One region of the Rhizobium sp. KNZ14-9A genome, then DNA from elsewhere that is predicted to be linked to it. Evidence: riboswitches for the same ligand, from Rfam matches in the RefSeq annotation. Region 1 holds a riboswitch; each other region holds the start of a gene.
What was found. Region 1 has a riboswitch for cobalamin ahead of cobU (bifunctional adenosylcobinamide kinase/adenosylcobinamide-phosphate guanylyltransferase). Riboswitches for the same ligand answer to the same signal wherever they lie in the genome.

Region 1 (7,041 bases):
GCCGGCTGGATACCGATCAGCAAGTCGCCGAACCGGGCGAAAGGCAGCGCAAAAGCGCCATCGCGGACATAGGGATCGGCCTCCGGCACACCCCAGCGCGTGCTGACTTCATCCTGAATCTGAACGGGAAGAGATCCCAGGAAATCCTTGTATCGACTCAGGGAAAGCTGCTCGCGCACGACCTTGCCATCGAAGCCGGAATTGGTCGGCCCCGCCATCAGGTGCCGTATCAGCGCATCACCATCACCAGGAATATCGGCGACCGGATAACCGGCCTTCTCCATCGCTCGCATTACCTCGATGGTGCCGGCCGGCGTATCGAGGCCGACGCCATTGCCGAGCCGTCCGTCACGGTTCGGATAGTTCGCCATGACGAGCGCAACTCGCCTGCTCTCCAACGGCATCTGCCGCAGCCGCGCCCAGTTGGCGGCAAGCGATGCCACATAGTTCATGCGCGCCTCATCCGGCTCGCTGGAAACGATGTTGGCCTCGACAGCAACGTCATAGCGCGCGGCTGATTTGAAGGAGACGGCACGCGACAGCACCCTGCCATCCACCTCCGGCAGCGCGACATTCATGCCGAGATCACGCGCCGAGAGCCCTTGCGACGAGCCGGCCCAGGCCTCTCGCGACGAGGCGGAGAAGATTGCCTGCAGCACGATCGCGTCGTTAGCCTCCAGCACCGTCGGCTCGCGATCGGCGCCGGGTGCGGAGACGGCAAAGCCTGTCGTGTTGATGACGACCTCGGGCTTCAGTTCGGCGAAGATGGATTCGAGGATGCCCTTGGAGACGGGATCCTTGAGGCTGTAGGCGAAGACCGGCAACGGGCGCAGGCCTTGCTGCTGGAGGGCTTCGATCAAGGCTTCAACGGGCTTGGTTTCGCCGCTCTGCACGAGGGCGCGGTAGAAGGCGATGGCGACAGTAGCTGGCGTTCCCTGCCGGACTCGAACTTCGGCTTTGGCAAGCCGCCGCCACTCCTCAACCCCGACAAGCCCTCGCCCCGGCCACCAGATCCCCGCCTTCATCAGCGGCGCGGCTGGCGCCGGCTTCTCTGCCCCCGAGAGCATCGCCGAAGCGTAGGCAAGAAAGCCTTGCGCATTGGCGTCGCCGCCCTCGATCAGATACGCCCACAGCGCATTCAGATCATCGAGCGACACATTGGAAAACGGCGTCAGCCCCGCATCCGGCCGCGCATCGCCTGGCAGCACCGCAATCAGCGCCCCGTTACGATCGGCAACCGCATGCAGCGCCTCCAGCGCATAGTGAAAGTAGCTCGCCCCACCCAGCGCCCGCACGATGATCAGCTTCGCATGTCGCGCCGTGCGCTGGACGTAGGTATCGACCGACATCGGATGCTTCAGGCTCATCAGGCTCGCAAGCCTGAGCGTATGCCCGCTCGCCCCGCCGGAATGAGCCGCAGCGATCGCCGCAAGCTCGGTGTCGGCCGCCGAGAGGAACAGGACATCGCCCGGCGACTGGCCGAGGTCGATGGCCTCGTCCCCGTCGCTGATCGTTCCCTGTTGAGCCAGAAGCAGGTGCATCGAAACCCCTTAGACCAGTGCCACGATCGCCTTGCGCACCGCGTCCTGATCCATCTCGTGCAGGCCGATGACGACGAGGCGCGTGCTGCGTGCTTCGCCCGGGGTCCAGGCGCGGTCGAAATACTGGTCGATGCGGGCACCCACGGCCTGCAGCTGCAGGCGCATCGGCTTGCCGGAGACATCGATGAAGCCCTTGAGGCGCAGCACGTCATGCTCGGCGATAATGCCCTTCAGCTTCTCGACGAAACCTGATGTATCGGCGATAGCGCCAAGCTCGACGACGAAACTGTCGAATTCGTCGTGATCGTGCGGCGTGCCGTCCTCATGCTCCAGCTCGTGATGGGACTTGCGGTTGACGATATCGTCTTCCGTGCCGATGCCGAGGCCGAGCAGCACGCTTGCCGGCACGTCGCCATTCCTGGCCTCGATCATCACAGGCTTGCGGGCGATGCGCGAGGCGACTTCGCTCTTCACACGGCCAAGGCCGTCAGCGTCGATCAGGTCGGTCTTGTTGAGCACGATCAGATCAGCGCAGGTCAGCTGATCCTCGAAGAGCTCCTCGATCGGGCTTTCATGATCGAGCGATTCATCCTCGACGCGGCGTGCATCGACAGCATCATGGTCATCGGCAAAACGACCTGCGGCAACAGCGGCGCTGTCGACCACGGTGATCACGCCGTCAACGGTGACTTCGCTTCTGATGTCCGGCCAGTTGAAGGCGGCGACCAGCGGCTGTGGCAAGGCAAGGCCCGAGGTCTCGATGATGATATGGTCCGGTCGCTGCTCGCGCTCAAGAAGCTTGGTCATGGTCGGAATGAAATCGTCGGCGACCGTGCAGCAGATGCAGCCATTGGTGAGCTCGATAATATCGTCCTCGGTGCAATTCTCCGCCCCGCAGCCCTTCAGCACATCGCCATCGACGCCGAGATCGCCGAACTCGTTGATGATGAGCGCAATCTTCTTGCCGCCGGCATTTGTGAGCAGGTTGCGGATCATTGTCGTCTTGCCCGCACCTAGGAAGCCGGTGATGACGGTTGCGGGAATTTTCTGCTGCATGGATTTAACCCTTCATTTTCAGCGGCAGACCTGCCGCGATAAAATACACGTCGTCGGCCGAAGCCGCGATCATCTGGTGCAGCCGGCCGGCATGGTCGCGAAACTCCCGCGCCATGCGGTTCTCAGGCACGATGCCGAGGCCGACTTCATTGGAAACGATGACGAGCCGCGCCTTTGCCTGCGGTAGAAAGGCGGCAAGGGCGGCGGACTGGGCGGCGATATCGCGCCCCTCCATCATCAGGTTGGTGAGCCACAGCGTCAGGCAATCAACGAGAACAGCCCTGCCCTCGCCGTCGATTGCCGCAAGGCGCTCGGTAAGGTCGAGCGGTTCCTCATGCGTGGTCCAGGAGGGGCCGCGGTCGGCCTTGTGCTGGTCGATACGCGCCTGCATTTCGTCATCCCAGGCGCGGCCTGTGGCGATGTAGTGGCGGTCGAGGCCGCTTGTGGTGACGAGGTTTTCGGCGAAGCGGGATTTGCCGGAGCGGGCGCCGCCGAGGATGAAGGTGGCGTTGAGAAGGCTCTTGGTCATGCCACGGCCGCCCTTGGAGCGAAGGCGCGGCTCCACCCACCTCCCTCATCCCTGTGCTTGTCACAGGGATCCAGCGTGCCCAAGTCCTTGGGCACAAGAGAACTCACTCAACGACGGCGTAGATTCATTCACTGCGCGGACGCGCCGTGGCTGGATTCCTGTGACAAGCACAGGAATGAGGGAGGAGAGGAAAGTCACGCCGGGTAACGTCCACCAACAGGCACCAGACGCATCCCATCAGGGGATACCGAACCGACACCTTTCACACGCACCACCAGAGGCAGCGCTGAATCAAATCCTTCAGCCAAGACAACCTCCGTGCTGGCAGCGGGCAAACGGCCCAGTATGGGCATTATGCCCGGCACGGATGGCAGGTCTCCTGGCTCGCAGTTATCGGCCGCGACAGGGGCGACCTGATACGGTCGCCCCTGGTCGTGCCAGCGGATCTGCCTCGCCTTCCCGGCTGCGTCTCGTGAAAAGGCGGACAATTCGTAGAGATAGAGGCGTCCTGCCCCGGCTGATCACGATGCATTCCAGTGGCTTTTCCGGCACTTATCCCGCCTTGCCCGCCTGCAGAATGCGAGGCTGTCAGCACAACGGTTAAAATACCGGACGGAAGACCCTGACTGCTCTACAGTCGCGGGGTCGGCTGTGATGAAGGCGCCCGGCTTGGGTCCGCCCCGTCACATTCCCTTTTCATCCGGAAGGCGTAAGGCCGATCCGGAACCATCCATTATGTCAATTCATGGTTAGGCTTCCGCCCCGGGCATGTCAATCGGTGCACCGGGTGCACACAGAGATCATCTCGACTTACACTACCGATATTATCGTCTTTAATCAAAGGTTTACGTCACAAAAACTTTACGGCTCAGTCGGTATTTTGCCGCAATTGCCGCTCATGCGGATGCCGGCTCCGCCCTTGACCCCCACTCCTGCCGCCTAGTTTCCCCATGATGCTCTCCCGAATGGATATTCGCCGCCTCGGCCCTCTCGGCACCGTCTTTGATCCGGGACGCCTGCGCGCGCTCATCCGACACAGCGAAATGGGAATGGTCTTTGCCGGCGCGCTCGTCGGTATCGCCTCGGGGCTTGCGGTCACCGCCATGAGCTATGTCTCGGAAGAGATGCACAGGCTGATCTTCGGCATAGACGGCACGACGAGGCTCAGTGCCTCGCAAATCGACAGCAAGTTCCTGCTGATGACGGCCCCGGTTGCCGGCGGCATGCTGCTCGGCCTGTTGATCTTCATTCTCGCCAGATGGCGCAAGAAACCGATGGTCGACCCGATTGAGGCCAATGCCCTGCATGGCGGCCGCCTGTCGCTGACGGACAGCATTCTCGTCGCCATCCAGAATCTCGTTTCCAACGGCTTCGGCGCATCCGTCGGTCTGGAGGCCGGCTATACGCAGCTTGCAGCCGGCATAGCCTCGAAATTCGGCCTGAAGCTGCAGCTGCGCCGCTCCGACATGCGTGTCCTCGTCGGCTGCGGTGCAGCCGGCGCCATCGCCGCCGCCTTCAATGCACCGCTGACGGGCGCCTTCTATGCCTTCGAGCTGATCATCGGCACCTACACCATCGTCTCGCTGACGCCTGTCGTCGTCGCCGCCCTCGTCGCTACACTGGTCGCCCGCCTGCTCTCCGGCAGCGATTTCATCATCGATGTCGGCAGCTTCGGCGCTGTCCAGCCCGCCGATTACGTGCCGGCGATCGCCCTTGGCGCCTTCTGCGCCGGCATCGGCATCCTCATCATGCAGGGCGTCTCCTTCGTCGAGGAGCTGGCGCGCAAAAGCGCCATCGCGCTACCTTTCCGCCCGGCGCTCGGCGGCCTCGTCGTCGGCCTGCTGGCGCTGGTCTCGCCGCAGGTGCTGGCCGCCGGCCACGGCGCGCTGCATCTCAACCTCTCCCATGAGATCACCATTCCCGCGCTGATCGGCCTCTTCCTTCTGAAATCGGTGGCATCGGCCATTTCGATCGGCTCCGGCTTCAGGGGCGGCCTGTTCTTCGCCTCGCTCTTCATGGGTGCCCTGCTCGGCAAGCTCTTTGCCTATTCCGCCCCCTATTTCGCCGATGCGACACTGACGCCCGTGATCTATGCCGTGGTCGGCATGAGCTCGCTCGCCGTCGCCGTCATCGGCGGGCCGCTGACCATGACCTTCCTGGCGCTGGAGATCACCGGCGACTTTCCGATCACCGTTCTGGTACTCGCCGCCGTCATTACCTCCTCGCTCGTGGTGCGCACCACCTTCGGCTACTCCTTCGCCACATGGCGCTTTCACCTGCGCGGCGAGAGCATCCGCAGCGCCCATGATGTCGGCTGGATCCGCAACCTGACCGTAGACAAGCTGATGCGCTCAGACGTGAAGACCGCAAAACTTGGAATAACGATGGACGAATTCAAGGAGGTCTTCCCCATCGGCTCGACGCAACGCGTCATCCTCGTCGATGACGGCGACAAATATGCCGGTCTCGTGCTCGTGCCGGAAATCTACGCCAACCCCACCAGCGCGCAGGACGAAGCCCAGCAGCTGACCGATTTCATCCGCTACAAAAACGATTTCCTGCAGCCGCAGATGAACGCCAAACAGGCAGCCGCGATCTTCGACAAGACCGAAAGCGAAGCGCTCGCCGTCGTCAACAACCTCATCGAGCGCAAGGTGATCGGCCAGCTCAGCGAAAGCCACACGCTGCGCCGCTACAGCGAAGAACTCGACCGCCGCCGTCGTGAGGTCTCAGGCGAGATCTGAGGCATTTGCCGCTGAAGTCAGAAACACGCCGGCATTAGAGCTACGCATCAAACTTTCTGAAAATCGATTCCGATTTCAGGCCACTGCCGTAGTCGGTACCGCGAGCTTGAACACGTCCGCCCTCCTCGAAACGCCTCGCAATTCGAACGATCCCAGATGTTCGCAGGCGACGCCGCAGCCGGCCGCGAAGCTTTCCGACATCAGAAGAGGCTGGCCGAGTTCGCCGCAGAGTTTCTCGAGCCGCGAGGCCTCGTTGACGGCCCTGCCGATCACAGTGAAATCAAGCCTGCCGCGGGCGCCGACATTTCCGTAGAACACCTCGCCAAGATGCAGGACGACGTCGACACCGATATCAGGACCGCCCTCGCGCGCCCGCTGACGATTGAGCGCCTCGTTTGCCTCCAGAACATTTCGGGCCGAGGCGAGCGCAGCCATGCAGGCCGTCTCGGGATCCTCGCCGTCTTCGCCGCCTGTCGGAAAGATCGCCAATACGCTGTCGCCCATGAACTTGAGGATCTCGCCGGAATTTTCCTCGACATGCCGGCCGATCAGCTCGAAATGCTCGTTCAGAAACCCGGCGATCTCACCGGGTTGATAGACCTCGGTCAACGCCGTGAAGTTTCTGAGGTCTGCAAGCAGGATCGCGGCATTGATGGCGCCCCCCGTTCCCCTCTGGACCTCGCCCGCAAGGATGCGCGCACTCGTCTTGGCGCCTGTATAGACAGCAAGGATATCCGAGGCGGTTCTCGATGCCGCGATGCGGTAGCAGGCAAGCCCCAGTGCCGGGAAAAGCTTTGCGATGATCGTCAGCTGATCATTGGAAAATCCGCCCAGCCTGTCGCTTGTCAAGGACAGGCTGACCCCGCGCAACGCGGCCTCCTTCGGGAACTCCAGCAGGCTGACCAGATGATCCGTGCCGCCGCCAAGCGCGAATTCCGCAAGCTGCGGATAGTCGTCGACACCCTCCCCCTTGGCAATGATCCAGCGCCCCGACGTTTCGCCTCGGCCCAGCAGATAATAAATCGGCGTCTTCTCGAAGCTCAGCTGCGCCGCGCTGCCATATTCGGCTCTCTCGATGGTGGTCGCGCCGCCGCGCACGAAATTGGCCGAGATGCCGGCATACATGGGATGAATGGATGGCATCGCGATACTGCCCCGCCAGATGGGAAAG
Region 2 (7,041 bases), 3.4 Mb from region 1:
TGAAAAACGTGGTTAACGAATGCTTAAAGAAAGCAGGCTGTGGAGAGGGCCCCAATGAAGAGAGCCGGCCTATAGCCGGCTCTCTGATTTTCGAGTTCAGGTTCAGGCCCGAATCGTCGATGCGGCATGTCGTAATATTCGGGCGGCAGCGACCATGTTGACGAGCGCCGGGCGAACCTCTTCCCACTTGCGCGTCTTCAATCCGCAATCCGGATTGATCCAGAGCTGCCCGTCCGTCAGACGCTCGCGCGCCAGCGTCAGAAGCTCCGTCATCTCCTCGACATCGGGAACGCGTGGCGAATGGATGTCATAGACGCCGGGGCCGATCTCGTTCGGATATTTGTAGCTACGGAAGGCCTCCAGCAGTTCCATCTTCGAACGTGACGTCTCGATGGAGATCACATCGGCATCCATCGCCGCGATGGCATCGATGATCTGGTTGAACTCCGAATAGCACATATGCGTATGGATCTGCGTTTCGTCCGCCACGCCGGAGGCGCATAGGCGGAAACTCTCGACGGCCCAGTCGAGATAGGTCTTCCAGTCAGCCTTGCGCAGCGGCAGGCCCTCGCGCAGCGCCGCCTCGTCGATCTGGATCATTGCCGCACCGGCCCTTTCGAGATCGAGCACCTCGTCGCGGATCGCCAGCGCGATCTGCCGGCTGACGTCGGCGCGAGAGAGATCGTCGCGCACGAAGGACCAGTTGAGGATCGTCACCGGCCCCGTCAGCATGCCCTTCACGGGCTTCTCCGTCAGCGACTGCGCATAGCGCCACCACTCGACTGTCATCGGCTTCGGCCGGGAGACGTCGCCGAAGATAACAGGCGGTCGGACGTAACGGGAGCCATAGCTCTGCACCCAGGCATGTTGAGTGAAGGCGAAGCCGGAAAGCTGCTCACCGAAATACTGCACCATGTCGTTGCGCTCGAATTCGCCGTGGACAAGCACGTCGAGGCCGATTTCCTCCTGCCAGCGGATCGCCGCTTCGGTCTCCTTTTTCAGAAAGGCATCATAATCCGCCTCGCTGATCGTGCCCTTGGTGAAAGCGGAGCGGGACTTTCGAACATCTGATGTCTGCGGGAAGGAGCCGATCGTCGTCGTCGGGAACAGCGGCAAGCGAAGCTTACGCTCCTGCAGTCCGGTCCGCTCGGCAAAATCGCTGCTGCGTGTCTTCATCGCCTCGTCGATCGCGGCAACCCGCTGTCTGACCTTCAGATCATGTACGCGCGTAGATACGGCGCGCGATGCAACGGCCTGCGAGGCTGCCGCAATCACCTGGGAGGCCTTGCCGGCATCACCGAGCGCTGCGAGCTCATCAAGCTTCTGGGCAGCGAAGGCGAGCCATGATTTCATCTCACCATCCAGCCCGCTCTCCAGTTCCAGATCGATCGGCGCGTGCAGCAGCGAGCAGGACGGCGCGATCTGTAGCCGGTCCGCACCAAAGTGCTGGACAAGCGGCTCGATCCTCTCCCGGATCGCCGCAAGGTCTGCCTTCCAGATATTGCGCCCGTCGATGACGCCAAGCGAAAATGTCAGATCGCTGGGTGCCTTGAAAAGGGCATCGATCTGCTGTGGAGCGCGAACGAGATCGACATGCAGGCCGGCAACCGGGAGCGAGAGCGCCGTCGGCAGATTGTCGCCGATCGCGCCGAAATAGGTGGCGACCATGATCTTCAGGTCGGGCACCAATTCATGCAGCGCACGATAGGTATGCTGCAGTGCTGCCTGCTCTTCCTGTGAAAGATCGAGCACGAAGCAAGGTTCGTCGATCTGCACCCAGTCGACACCGGCTGCACGAAGTTCTGCCAGTACTTTTGTATAAACAGGCAACAAGCGTGCAAGCAGGTCAATCGGCGCAAAACCTTCTTCGCTTCCCTTGGCGAGTTTCAGGAAGGTAACCGGACCGAGGATGACCGGCCGGGTGTGGATGCCAAGTGTCTTGGCCTCGACGAAGGCATCAAGTGGCTTGTTCGCCGTCAGGGCAAAGGTCTGATCGGGGCCGAGTTCCGGCACCATGTAGTGGTAGTTCGTGTCGAACCATTTCGTCATTTCCAGCGCCGGCGCGCCATGCCCGTGATGGTGCTGATGGCCGCAATCGACATGCGCCTCTTCGCCGGTGGAGCCGCGCGCCATCGCGAAATAGGTGTCGAGAGAAACTTGCCCGCCCTTCCAGCCATAGGCGGCGGGAATGGCGCCGACCATGACCGCCGTGTCGAGCACATGGTCGTAAAGCGAGAAATCGTTCGAGGGGATGACGTCGATCCCCTTCTGCTTCTGCAGGAGCCAGTTTTCCGCCCGCAGCCGCTTCGCGACATCGAGAAGCGCGCCGGCATCGGATTTGCCGGCCCAGTAGCTCTCCAGTGCGAATTTGAGTTCGCGATGCTTTCCGATCCTGGGAAAGCCGAGATTTGCAGTCTTGATAGTCATTTTCCTTACCCCGAAGGTTATGGGCAAGGCTGCGGCGCAACGCATCGACGAGATACGGCCATGGGAATGCCGTCTCGCGCAAGCGGCACACCGGGACACCCCGCCCGTGGACGTTATCTATCGCGGCAGGTCTCCTGGCTTGCGGGTCATCGACATCGTCCAGTCTTCCCGGGCGTCTTACCAGTGACGTCGAAGGACGGTGTCTATCCGCTTACAGTTGCGGGGGCAGCTTCGGTCTTGGCGATGGCCGCACCGAATTCCCTCTTAGCTTGGGATCAACAGATCCCAAGAACCAACGATGCGGCAAGCATGCACCCGCCGCATCGCAACGTCAATATGATATAAAGAAATCTTTATGTCTTTATCTGAAGAAGCCGAAGTGCATTCATCGTCACCAGCACGGTCGCACCCGTATCGGCGAGGATCGCCGGCCACAGGCCGGTGATGCCGATGATGGTGGTAACCAGGAACACGGCCTTCAGCCCGAGCGCGATGGTGATGTTCTGAAAGATATTGCGCATCGTCCGCTTCGAAAGGTCGATCATCCGGGCTACGTCGCCGACACGCCCATGCAGCACAGCCGCATCCGCCGTCTCCAGCGCCACGTCGGTGCCGCCGCCCATGGCGATGCCGACATCGGCAGCGGCAAGTGCCGGCGCGTCATTAATGCCGTCACCCACCTTGGCGACGAACAGACCTTCCTTCTTCAGTTCGCCAACAATGCGCTGCTTGTCCTGCGGCAGGAGTTCGCCGCGCCAGTCGATGCCGAGATCGCCGGCAACGGCTGCCGCCGTGCGCTTGTTGTCGCCGGTCAGCATGATGGCGCGCACGCCAGCTGCCTTCAGCGTCGCAAGCCCGCTCTTTGCGTCTTCACGAGGTTCGTCGCGCATGGCAATGAGACCGGCGGCGACACCATTGACGAGCAGCACCGAGACGCTCTTGCCCGCGCCGTTCAGCACCGCGACCTGTTCGTCCTGCTCCGCATTCAGCGCCCCGCGCTCGCGCGCAGCCGGCGGCGACAGGAGATCGAGCGTCTCCCCACCTACCTTGCCGGTCATGCCCTTGCCGGGCAGCGCTTCGACTTCGAAAGCCGGCGGCACGGGTACTCCATCGGCCTTGGCCCGATTGAGGATTGCCAGCGCCAGCGGATGGCTGGAGCCCTGCTCCAGAACAGCAGCGCGCGAAAGCACCTCTGCCTCGGTGCGTCCGTAGGAAATTATATCGGTGACCTGCGGTTTGCCTTCGGTCAGCGTACCGGTTTTGTCGAAGGCAACGGCCGTCACCTTCCCAAGCGATTCCAGAACCGCCCCACCCTTCATCAGCAGACCGCGGCGCGCACCCGCCGAAAGCGAGGCGGCAATCGCCGCCGGCGTGGAAATGACAAGCGCACAGGGGCAGCCGATCAGCAGGATTGCGAGACCCTTATAGACCCATTCACCCCATGCCCCGCCCATCAGCAACGGCGGCAAAACGGCGACCAGAGCCGCCACGACGACGACACCAGGCGTATAATAGCGGGAGAAGCGATCGATGAAGCGCTCCGTCGGAGCCTTCGATTCCTGGGCTTCCTCCACCAGCTTGACGACGCGGGCAATCGTATTGTCCTCGGCAGCGGCCGTGACACGGACGCGCAGCGCCGCATCGCCATTGACCGTGCCGGCGAAGACCATCTCGCCTGCGCCCTTGCGAACCGGCGTGCTTTCGCCCGTCACCGGCGCCTCATCGATAGCGCTTTCGCCGGAAACAATTGTCCCGTCGGCGGAAATCCGGTCTCCCGGACGCACGAGAATGACGGAGCCGACGGAAAGCGTCTCAGCTGGCACTTCCTTCACCTCGCCGCCCGTCTCGAGCAGCGCATTCTTAGGCACCAGCGTCGTCAGCGACTGGATGCTGGCGCGCGCCTTGCCGGCAGCCACGCCTTCCAGCAATTCGCCGACGAGGAACAGGAAGACGACCGTCGCCGCCTCTTCCCCCGCATTGATGATGACAGCGCCGACAGCGGCAATCGTCATCAGCATCTCGATCGAAAAGGGCGTGCCAGAAAGGGCGGCCATGACCGCGCGGCGGGCAATCGGCACCAGCCCGACCAGCATGGCAACGATGAAAGCATAGGGGGCAATCGACGGCACCAGATGGCCGAGCAAGTAGGCGGCAACGAGTGCGAGGCCGGAAAGGATCGTCAACCGGCCTTTCTTGCTCTGCCACCAGGGACCGGTCATCGGCCCATGATCATGGCCGTGCAGCCCCTCGACCTCCTCGGCGCTGTGCGAATGATCGTGACCGGCATGATCGTGATCATGGCCTTCGTGGTCATGATCGTGATGGTCGTGATCATGATGCTCATGCCCATCGTGATCGTGATCGTGATCGTGGTCATGGTCGTGCCCATGATCGTGGTCGTGATGCGCATGGTCATGACCGGTCTTGCTCTCGCGAGCAGGAGCCTTGCCGGTGAGCGGAGCAACCGAATAGCCGAGGCCGGTCACCCTCTTCTCGATCGCCTTGAGATCGCTGCTGCCATCGTGGCGCACCGTCATCGTGCCTGCTGTCACCGACACGGAGACGTCTTCGACGCCGGGCACGCGTCTGACGGCGGTATCGATTTTCGTTGCGCAGGCGGCGCAATCCATTCCGCCAACCCGGTACCGTGCCTGTGCTGCTTCGCTCATGATTTCGATCCTTGCTTGTAAGCAGTATCGTTCCTACATCCTCTAGCGACTAGAGGTGCAAGAGGAAAATCATGAAAAAGATCACCATCGGTGAAGCCGCCCGCCAGAGCGGCGTCAAGGTGCCGACGATCCGCTATTATGAGGGCATCGGCCTGTTGTCTGCGCCGAGCCGCAGCGAGGGCAATCAACGCTCCTACGAGCCATCGGACCTCAACCGCCTCACCTTCATCCGCCACGCCCGCGAACTCGGCTTCGAGATCGATGCAATCCGCACATTGCTGCAGCTGCAGGACGACCCTTACCAGTCCTGCGCTTCCGCCGACGCCATCGCCAAGGCCCGCTTGATCGAGGTGGAACAGCGCATCCGCAGCCTCAATGCCCTGAAGGCGGAACTGGAGCAGATGGTCGAGGGCTGCGGCCATGGCCGCGTCGATCAATGTCGGGTCATCGAGGTGCTCGCCGACCATGGCAAGTGCGTGCATCCGCATCACTGAGACTTGCGCTCGCCGACCGCCCGCGCCAAGAAGGCGCTATGAACCAGAAGACGATCGCAGTCATCGGTGGCGGCCCGGCCGGCCTTTCGGCAGCCGAAGTATTGTCGGCAAGCGGCCATGCCGTTTCCATCTATGATGCGATGCCGACCTTTGCCCGCAAGTTCTTGCTCGCCGGCAAGTCCGGCCTCAACATCACCCATTCCGAAGACTACGAGCGCTTCGCTACCCGCTTTGGCGGTGCCAATCCCCATCTACGCGCCGCCCTCGACGCCTTCACCCCGGCCGACATCCGCGCCTGGGCGGCAGACCTCGGCACCGAAACCTTCGTCGGTTCCTCCGGCCGGGTCTTTCCCAATGTCATGAAGGCCTCGCCGTTGCTGCGCGCCTGGCTCGCCCGTCTGGAAGCCCGCGGCGTCAGCTTCTTCACCCGCCACCGATGGATCGGCTTTGCAGAAGGCGGCCATGTTTTCGAAACACCCGACGGCAGCAAGACCATATCATGCGACGCCACACTGCTCGCACTCGGCGGCGCCAGCTATCCGCGTCTCGGCTCGGATACCGGTTGGCTGCCGCTACTCTCCGAACGCGGCATAGTGATTGCGCCGTTTCGCCCCGCCAATTGCGGCTTCGATGTCGCCTGGAGCGAACTCTTCCGTGATCGCTTCGCCGGAGAGCCGCTGAAATCGGTGACGGCAACATCAGGCGCGGGGACATTTCCAGGCGAATTCGTCATTAGTAAACACGGCATCGAAGGCAGCCTCGTCTATGCCCACTCGGCCGCTTTGCGTGACGACCTGTTGCAGCATGGTAAGGCAACCCTCTCGATCGACCTTGCTCCCGGCCGCACCCTCGATCGCCTGTCTCGCGATCTCTCCCGGCAGGATGCCAAGACGAGTTTTTCCAACCGCCTGCGCAAGGGAGCGGGTCTCGACGGTGTGAAGCCAGCACTTCTGCGCGAGCTAGTGCCGGAAGCCGATCGCAACGATCCGAACAAACTCGCTGCCGCCATCAAGTCCCTGCCGATCCCGCTGCTGCGCCCACGCCCCATCGCCGAGGCCATATCCTCTGCCGGCGGCATCGCCTTCAGCGAAATCGACGAGACCTATATGCTGAAACATCTCCCCGGCGTCTTTGCAGCCGGAGAGATGCTGGATTGGGAGGCGCCGACGGGCGGCTATCTGCTGACGGCCTGTTTCGCCACGGGACGAGCCGCGGCGAAAGGGATAGAGGACTGTCTCAGCCAAATGTGAAGGCGAAAGCCTGCACGCGGGGATCGAGGAAGTGGATCTCGAACGTGTGGTCGCCGACCGGCCCGGCTTCACGCACCAGCTGGTAGAGCCGCTGTCCCGTCACCATGCCATTGCCGTCGGCATCCGTATCCACGCCATGCCCGTCGCCCGGCGCCTTGCCGTCGACCGTCACCTTGAAGCGCACCGGCTTGCCATCCGCAC
Region 3 (7,041 bases), 830 kb from region 1:
GATCGCTACGGCCGCAAGCGCGTCTTCCTGATCGGCATTGCCGCCTTTGGCCTCACCTCGCTGATTGCCGGCCTTGCTCAGGATGTTTCGCTGCTAATCGTTGCTCGCTTTCTGCAGGGCATGAGCGGCGGCGTGATGCTGATCTGCCAGGTGGCCGTCCTCTCCCATCAATTCCCGGAGGGCAGAGCCCGCAGCATGGCCTTCGGCTGGTGGGGCATCATCTTCGGCATCGGCCTCGGCTTTGGCCCGATCATAGGCGTTGCGATCGTAGCAGCCGCCGGCTGGCAATGGGTCTTCCTCATCCATGCCGTGCTGGCTGCCGTGACGGTGGCCCTTGCCGTAACGGGTGTTGAGGAATTGCGTGACCCCGCTGCAGGACGGCTCGATATCGCCGGCATCGCCACCCTTTCGCTGGCGGTCTTCTGCCTCGCTTTCTTCATCACCCAGGGTCCGGCTCTCGGCTTTGCCAGCCCTACCGCGCTTGCCATTATCGGACTTTCCGCGGCAAGCCTCGTCGCCTTCATCTTCGCCGAGAGGCTGAACCCGCGACCGATGTTCGATGCCTCGGTCTTCGGCATCCGCGCCTTCTCGGGCGCCATCATCGGCTCGGCTGCCATGAATATCAGCTTCTGGCCCTTCATGATCTATCTGCCGATCTGGTATGAAGCCGGTCTCGGTTATGGCAGTGTGGCCGCGGGTCTGGCGCTGCTTGCCTATACGCTGCCGACGCTCGTCGTACCGCCGCTCGCCGAACGGCTCATGCTGCGCTATCGGCCGGGCATCATCATTCCCGGCGGCCTTTTCACCATCGGGCTCGGCTTCCTGCTGATGAAATCAGGCAGTGCCGCCGCCGCGCCAAGCTGGCTGACGATGCTGCCTGGCGCGCTGCTTGCCGGCATCGGGCTTGGCTTCACCAACACTCCGGTCACCAATACGACGACAGGCGCTGTCTCCAGCGATCGCGCCGGCATGGCTTCCGGCATCGACATGAGCGCCCGGATGATCTCGCTCGCCATCAACATCGCCGTCATGGGCTTCATCCTGTTCAGCGGCGTGCTCTCCCACCTCAAGAGCACCTTGCCAACCTCGACGGATGCCGGCGACCTGCGCCTGCTCGCCGAACGGATCTCCGCCGGCAACATTGCCTCCCTGCCAGACATTCCGGCCGGGACGGTGCATGATGCGCTGGTCGCAGGCTTCGGTGGCGTCATGCTCTATGGCGCGATTGGTGTCTGGCTTCTCGCCGCCGCAAGCTTCCTCGTCTTCGCCCATTGGAAGACGCCGGCCTGCGCCGAGGATTGCGGCACCCAGCCGGCAGAATGATGCACACCCGCGCCGGCTCAGACCGGCGCGGCCTCGCTTTCCACCTGCCCCCAGCCGTCATGGAAAACCAGCTCTTCCAGCGCCATCCGCTGCCGCCAGCCTTTGACCGCCAGTTCCGGCTTATCATAGAGCCGGTCGACGAAGCCGGCGCAGAGCCAGGCGACCATCTCGATGTGATCGGGAATGCCGAGGATCTCCTTCAGGTCACCCTCGCGAAAAATGCTGACCCAGCCGATGCCCACCCCTTCGGCGCGAGCAGCAAGCCACAGGTTCTGGATGGCGCAGACGGTGGAATAGCTGTCCATACGCGGATTATGCGTGCGCCCCAGCACCACGCTGCCGCTGCGGGTTGGATCGCAGGTCACGCAGATGCCGAGCGGCGCCTGGACAATGCCTTCGAGCTTCAGCGAACGGTATTGCTCCTGCCGCTCGCCGTCGAACATGCGGGCCGCTTCTTCATTCGCCCTAAGGAAGGCATCGCGTACCCGCGCCCTTACCTCGACGCTCTTCACCAGAATGAAATTCCACGGCTGCATGAAGCCGACCGAGGGCGCGTGATGCGCGGCGGTCAAAAGACGCGTCACCAGATCATCCGGCAAGGGATCGGGCAGGAACTGGCTGCGCACGTCACGCCGCGTCATGATCGCGTGATAGACGGCCTCGCGTTCGGCCGCAGAAAAGCTGGATGCCGGGCAAACGGCATCATCAATGGGTCGCATCGTCAAATCCCCAACAACGCAACCGCCCGCCGTCCGCGCGGGTTGGGTCTATCTTGCCAGGCCGGTCTTCTGACTTGGCGTCATCCGCTTGACCGCTACCTTCCCGGCCTTGCGGCCAGTGGCATTCTATGCGGCAAGCGTCGGCCTTACAGCGTTGGGCACGTTCCGGTCTTGCGCCGGATTCCCGATTCTCCCGCTTGTGAAAGCGGGCACCTGACGGGTGATCTATGGCGCGGAAACGGCATGGCGGCAAGCTGCATGCGACATTCATTTCGTGGACAGGCTGAAAATGCTGGCCTAGAACGAGACCCGACGCCGCTGGCGCCGAATCCTCTCTCATTGCCTTCCGGTTGCCCGTGTCCCGTCTAACGCCGATGATCCTTGCGGTCGCCCTGTTCATGGAACAGATGGATTCGACCGTGATCGCCACCAGCCTGCCGGCGATTGCTGCCGATATAGGCACCTCGCCGATCGCGCTGAAACTTGCGGTAACGAGCTACCTCGTGGCGCTCGCAATCTTCATCCCGATCAGCGGCTGGATGTCGGACCGCTTCGGCGCACGCAACATCTTCCGCCTGGCGATCTTCGTTTTCATGGTTGGCTCGGTCGCCTGCGCATTCTCCAATTCCATCGCCGCCTTCGTTATCTCCCGCCTCATCCAGGGTGCCGGCGGCTCGATGATGACGCCGGTCGGGCGATTGCTCTTGGTGCGTGGCACGCCACGTCACCAACTGGTGAATGCCATGGCATGGCTGACCATTCCGGCGCTGATCGGCCCGATCATGGGCCCGCCGATCGGCGGCTTCCTGACGACATATCTCAGCTGGCACTGGATCTTCTGGATCAATGTGCCGATCGGCATTATCGGCATCGTCCTCGTCACCCGTTTCCTGCCGGCCGTCGAGCCGCGCAGCCCGAAGCCGATGGATTTTCCGGGCTTCTTCCTGTCGGGTATCGGCTTTGCCGGTTTCGTATTCGGCCTCTCCGTCATCAGCCTGCCCGCCGTTCCCGTCATCTACGGCTATGTCACTGTCGCCGTCGGCGTCCTCTCCGGCATCCTCTATTTCGTGCATGCCAGGCGCACGCCGCATCCGCTGCTCGACCCCAAGATGTTTCGTTACCCGATGTTCCGGGCGGCAATCCTCGGCGCCTCGAATTTCCGCATGGGCCTGGGCGCGCTGCCCTTCCTGATGCCGCTGATGCTGCAGCTCGGCTTCGGCCTGACGCCGCTGCAGTCAGGCTCGATCACCTTCATCAGCGCTCTTGGCTCCATGGGCTCGAAATTTGCGGCCAACCGCACCTATAACGCCTTCGGCTTCCGCAACGTCATCGCGCTGACGACCTTCCTCGCGGCAATCTTCCTCGGCGTGAATGGCTTCTTCACTGCCGAAACGCCGATGTATGTCATCATGGGCTGTCTTCTTGTCGGCGGCCTCCTCCGCTCCATGGCCTTTTCGGGCGTCAATGCCATGGTCTTCGGCGATGTGGACGAGGCCGACAGCAGCCAGGCGACTGCCATCAACGCGGTGGCGCAGCGCATCTCCATGGCCATGGGCGTTGCGGTAGCCGGCACGATCCTGGAAATCTCCTCGAGCTTCCACGGCGGCAAGCTTTTGGTCTCGGATTTTCATATCGCTTTCTTCATCGTAGCGGCGATATCAGCACTTGCCTGCATCACTTTCCTGCGCCTGCCCGCCAATGCCGGCGAGGAGCTGACGACACGCCGCCACAAGAACAGACATGCCGAGGCGGCAGAACCGGAAGAGGCCCAGGGACAGGCCCACGGACAGGCAATGGCGGAGAGCCGCTGAAAACTTCACGGATCTGTCGTTTTTCCTCACAGATTCTACGTGACAATTCCGATCGGCATGGCTACATAAGCCGCATGTCGATTTCGTCCGTTTACGCATCGCGATTTTATTCGTACCGCTGCTTCCAGCGGATGCGGGTCTGTGCGTAACCGAAACTAACGCGACGACAACCCGAACAGCCGCTAGTCAACCTGGCGGCTTTTTTGTTCCGCCACGGTATGACCAACAGGAGAGCATACCGTGACTGACACTATTGATGATCTGCGCATCGTCGAGATCACCCCGCTGACCAAACCTGCCGATATCATCTCGGAAATTCCGCGTGACGCCGCTGTTACCAAGACCGTGACCAGCACGCGCGACACGATCCACAATATCCTCACCGGTCAGGACGACCGCCAGCTGGTCATCATCGGCCCCTGTTCGATCCATGATCCGGCGGCTGCCCGCGAATATGCCGGCCGTCTCGTCGAGCAGCGACGACGTCTTTCCGGCGATCTCGAAATCGTCATGCGCGTCTATTTCGAAAAGCCCCGCACCACCGTCGGCTGGAAGGGCCTGATGAACGACCCGCATCTGGATGGCAGCTACCGGATCGAGGAAGGCCTGCGCCTCGCGCGCCGCCTGCTGCTCGACATCAACGCCATGGGCCTGCCGGCCGGCTGCGAATTCCTCGATACGATCACGCCGCAATATATCGCCGATCTCGTCAGCTACGGCGCCATCGGCGCGCGCACGACCGAAAGCCAGATCCATCGCCAGCTCGCCTCGGGTCTCTCCTGCCCGATCGGCTTCAAGAATGGCACAGATGGCAGCGCGCGCATCGCGCTCGACGCGATCATGGCGGCCTCCCAGCCGCACCATTTCCCGGCGGTCACCAAGGATGGACAGGCAGCGATTGCCTCCACGCGCGGCAACGAGGACTGCCACATCATCCTGCGTGGCGGCAAACGGCCGAACTATGAGGCAGCTGACGTGCAGGCTGTCATCGCCGAAGCCGTCAAGCTCGGCGTCGACCCGCGCATGCTGATCGATGCCAGCCACGCGAACAGCAACAAGGATCCGATGAACCAGCCGAAGGTCGTCCATGATGTCGCCGGCCAGATTCTTGCCGGCAACCACCACATCAAGGGCATGATGATCGAGAGCAACCTCGTCGCCGGCCGCCAGGATCTCGTCCCCGGAAAGCCGCTCGTCTACGGCCAGTCCATCACCGACGGCTGCATCGGCTGGGATACGTCGGTCGAGGTGCTCGAGGATCTCGCCAAGGCCGTCCGCGACCGCCGCAAGGCAGCCGTCGCAGCCTGAGTGGCCGCATCAGTCGCGGCGGGCAAACCCCGCCGCGTCATCCTTCAATGATGATGATCAGGCCTTCGCCGGAAAATACCGAACATAAGCGAATTCCTCGCCATCCGGTGACCAATTCGGCACGTTGATCGTGCCCTGCCCGCCGAAGAGCTCGAACAGCTCCGTCAGGTTGCCGCCGTCCATGTCCATCATCCTGAGCCTGACACTAAGATCACGCGGATGGTCGAAGACATCGGGGTCGTAGGAGAGAATCAGCACCTTGTCGTTGTTGGGTGACGGATGGGCGAACCAGTTGCCGTAATTGTCTGATGTCACCTGCTGGAGACCCGTACCATCGGGGTGGATGCGCCAGATCTGCATCAGCCCGGTGCGGCTGGAGTTGAAATAGATCCACTGCCCGTCGGCCGACCAGTCCGGCCCATCATTGCGGCCTTCTCCATGCGTCAGCCGCTTCTCCTCGCCGCCTTTGACCGAGATCGTGTAGATATCGAAGAGGTCGTTGCGGATGCCGCAATAGGCAAGTTCGCGTCCGTCGGGCGACCAGCCATGCCAGTAGGACGGCAGGTTCTTGGTGATCAGCCGCGGCTTGCCGCCCTCGATCGGCAGGATGTAGATCGCCGACTTGCCGAACTCGGTCTTGTCGGAAATGACGATTTCCTCGCCATCGGGCGAAATGCCGTGGTCATTGTTGCAGTGGACTGCAAAGCCGGTATCGACCTTCTCAACGAGATCGCTGCCGTCGAGCCGCAGGCGGTAGAGCAGCCCGTCGCCATTGATCAGCAGATAGGCGCCGTCGCCTGAGAAATTCGGCGCCTCCACCAGCGCCTCCGTCTGCCAGACGACGCGGCTTTCGCCTCTCCTGACGTTGTAGATTTCGACAGAGCTGCGCATCTCGTCCTCTCCCAGATGAGTTTTCTATCGATCCCGGAACCGGTTGGTGATCGGGTAGCGCCGGTCGCGGCCGAAATTCTTTTTCGTGATCTTCACGCCCGGCGCCGACTGACGGCGCTTGTATTCGGCGAGGTAGAGCAGATGCTCGATACGGTGGACCGTCTCGACATCATGGCCGCGCGCCACGATCTCCTCGACCCCCATTTCCCGCTCGACCAGGCATTCGAGTATGTCGTCGAGCACGGGATAGGGCGGCAGCGAATCCTGGTCCTTCTGGTCGGGACGAAGCTCGGCGGACGGTGCCTTGTCGATGATGTTTTGCGGAATGACCACGCCTGAAGGGCCGAGCGCGTCCGGCGGCACATTCTCATTGCGCCAGCGGGCCAGCGCATAGACCTGCATCTTGTAGAGATCCTTGATCGGGTTGAAGCCGCCGTTCATGTCCCCGTAGAGCGTCGCATAACCGACCGACATTTCCGACTTGTTGCCCGTGGTGACCACCATCGAGCCGAACTTGTTGGAGATCGCCATCAGGATCGTGCCGCGTGCACGGCTCTGCAGGTTCTCCTCGGTGATACCGCTGTTCGTGCCCTCGAAGAGGCTCGACAGCGCCGAGGAAAAGCCCGTCACGGGTCCCTCGATCGGCACGATATCGTAGCGGCAGCCGAGCGCCTTGGCGCAATCGGCCGCATCCTTCAACGAGTCTTCGGACGTATAGTGATAGGGCAGCATGACCGTGCGCACCCGTTCCTCGCCGAGCGCATCGACGGCGATTGCCGCGCAGATCGCCGAATTGATGCCGCCCGAGAGACCGAGCACGACATTCTTGAAGCCGTTCTTGTTCACATAGTCGCGGAAACCGAGCAGGCAGGCGCGGTAATCGGCCTCCTCGCTCTCGGGTATGCGCGCCATCGGCCCTTCCGAGCAACGCCAGCCGTTTTCTGTCCGCTTCCAGGTCGTCACCGCAAGGGCCGTTTCGAACTGGCTGA

Region 2: it holds a riboswitch for cobalamin, as region 1 does, so the genes downstream of both, metE (5-methyltetrahydropteroyltriglutamate--homocysteine S-methyltransferase) here and cobU (bifunctional adenosylcobinamide kinase/adenosylcobinamide-phosphate guanylyltransferase) in region 1, are expected to answer to the same signal.
Region 3: it holds a riboswitch for cobalamin, as region 1 does, so the genes downstream of both, bluB (5,6-dimethylbenzimidazole synthase) here and cobU (bifunctional adenosylcobinamide kinase/adenosylcobinamide-phosphate guanylyltransferase) in region 1, are expected to answer to the same signal.

The regions. Positions count from the first base shown of each region.
Region 1 covers NZ_JBPGXB010000002.1:881,160-888,200, reverse strand. The annotation lists partial or broken gene cobN (cobaltochelatase subunit CobN) at 1-1,541, opposite strand, end outside; gene cobW (cobalamin biosynthesis protein CobW) at 1,551-2,597, opposite strand; gene cobU (bifunctional adenosylcobinamide kinase/adenosylcobinamide-phosphate guanylyltransferase) at 2,602-3,126, opposite strand; cobalamin riboswitch at 3,479-3,872, opposite strand; gene ACR9ZQ_RS10495 (chloride channel protein) at 4,080-5,870, shown strand; gene ACR9ZQ_RS10490 (adenylate/guanylate cyclase domain-containing protein) at 5,946-7,013, opposite strand.
Region 2 covers NZ_JBPGXB010000002.1:4,310,962-4,318,002, reverse strand. The annotation lists gene metE (5-methyltetrahydropteroyltriglutamate--homocysteine S-methyltransferase) at 103-2,427, opposite strand; cobalamin riboswitch at 2,535-2,740, opposite strand; gene ACR9ZQ_RS28115 (heavy metal translocating P-type ATPase) at 2,781-5,096, opposite strand; gene ACR9ZQ_RS28110 (MerR family transcriptional regulator) at 5,168-5,590, shown strand; gene ACR9ZQ_RS28105 (TIGR03862 family flavoprotein) at 5,629-6,840, shown strand; partial or broken gene ACR9ZQ_RS28100 (cytochrome c biogenesis protein DipZ) at 6,827-7,041, opposite strand, start outside.
Region 3 covers NZ_JBPGXB010000002.1:1,707,880-1,714,920, reverse strand. The annotation lists gene ACR9ZQ_RS15005 (MFS transporter) at 1-1,323, shown strand, start outside; gene bluB (5,6-dimethylbenzimidazole synthase) at 1,341-2,042, opposite strand; cobalamin riboswitch at 2,085-2,274, opposite strand; gene ACR9ZQ_RS14995 (MFS transporter) at 2,417-3,853, shown strand; gene ACR9ZQ_RS14990 (3-deoxy-7-phosphoheptulonate synthase) at 4,094-5,161, shown strand; gene ACR9ZQ_RS14985 (TolB family protein) at 5,219-6,052, opposite strand; gene ACR9ZQ_RS14980 (NAD+ synthase) at 6,077-7,041, opposite strand, start outside.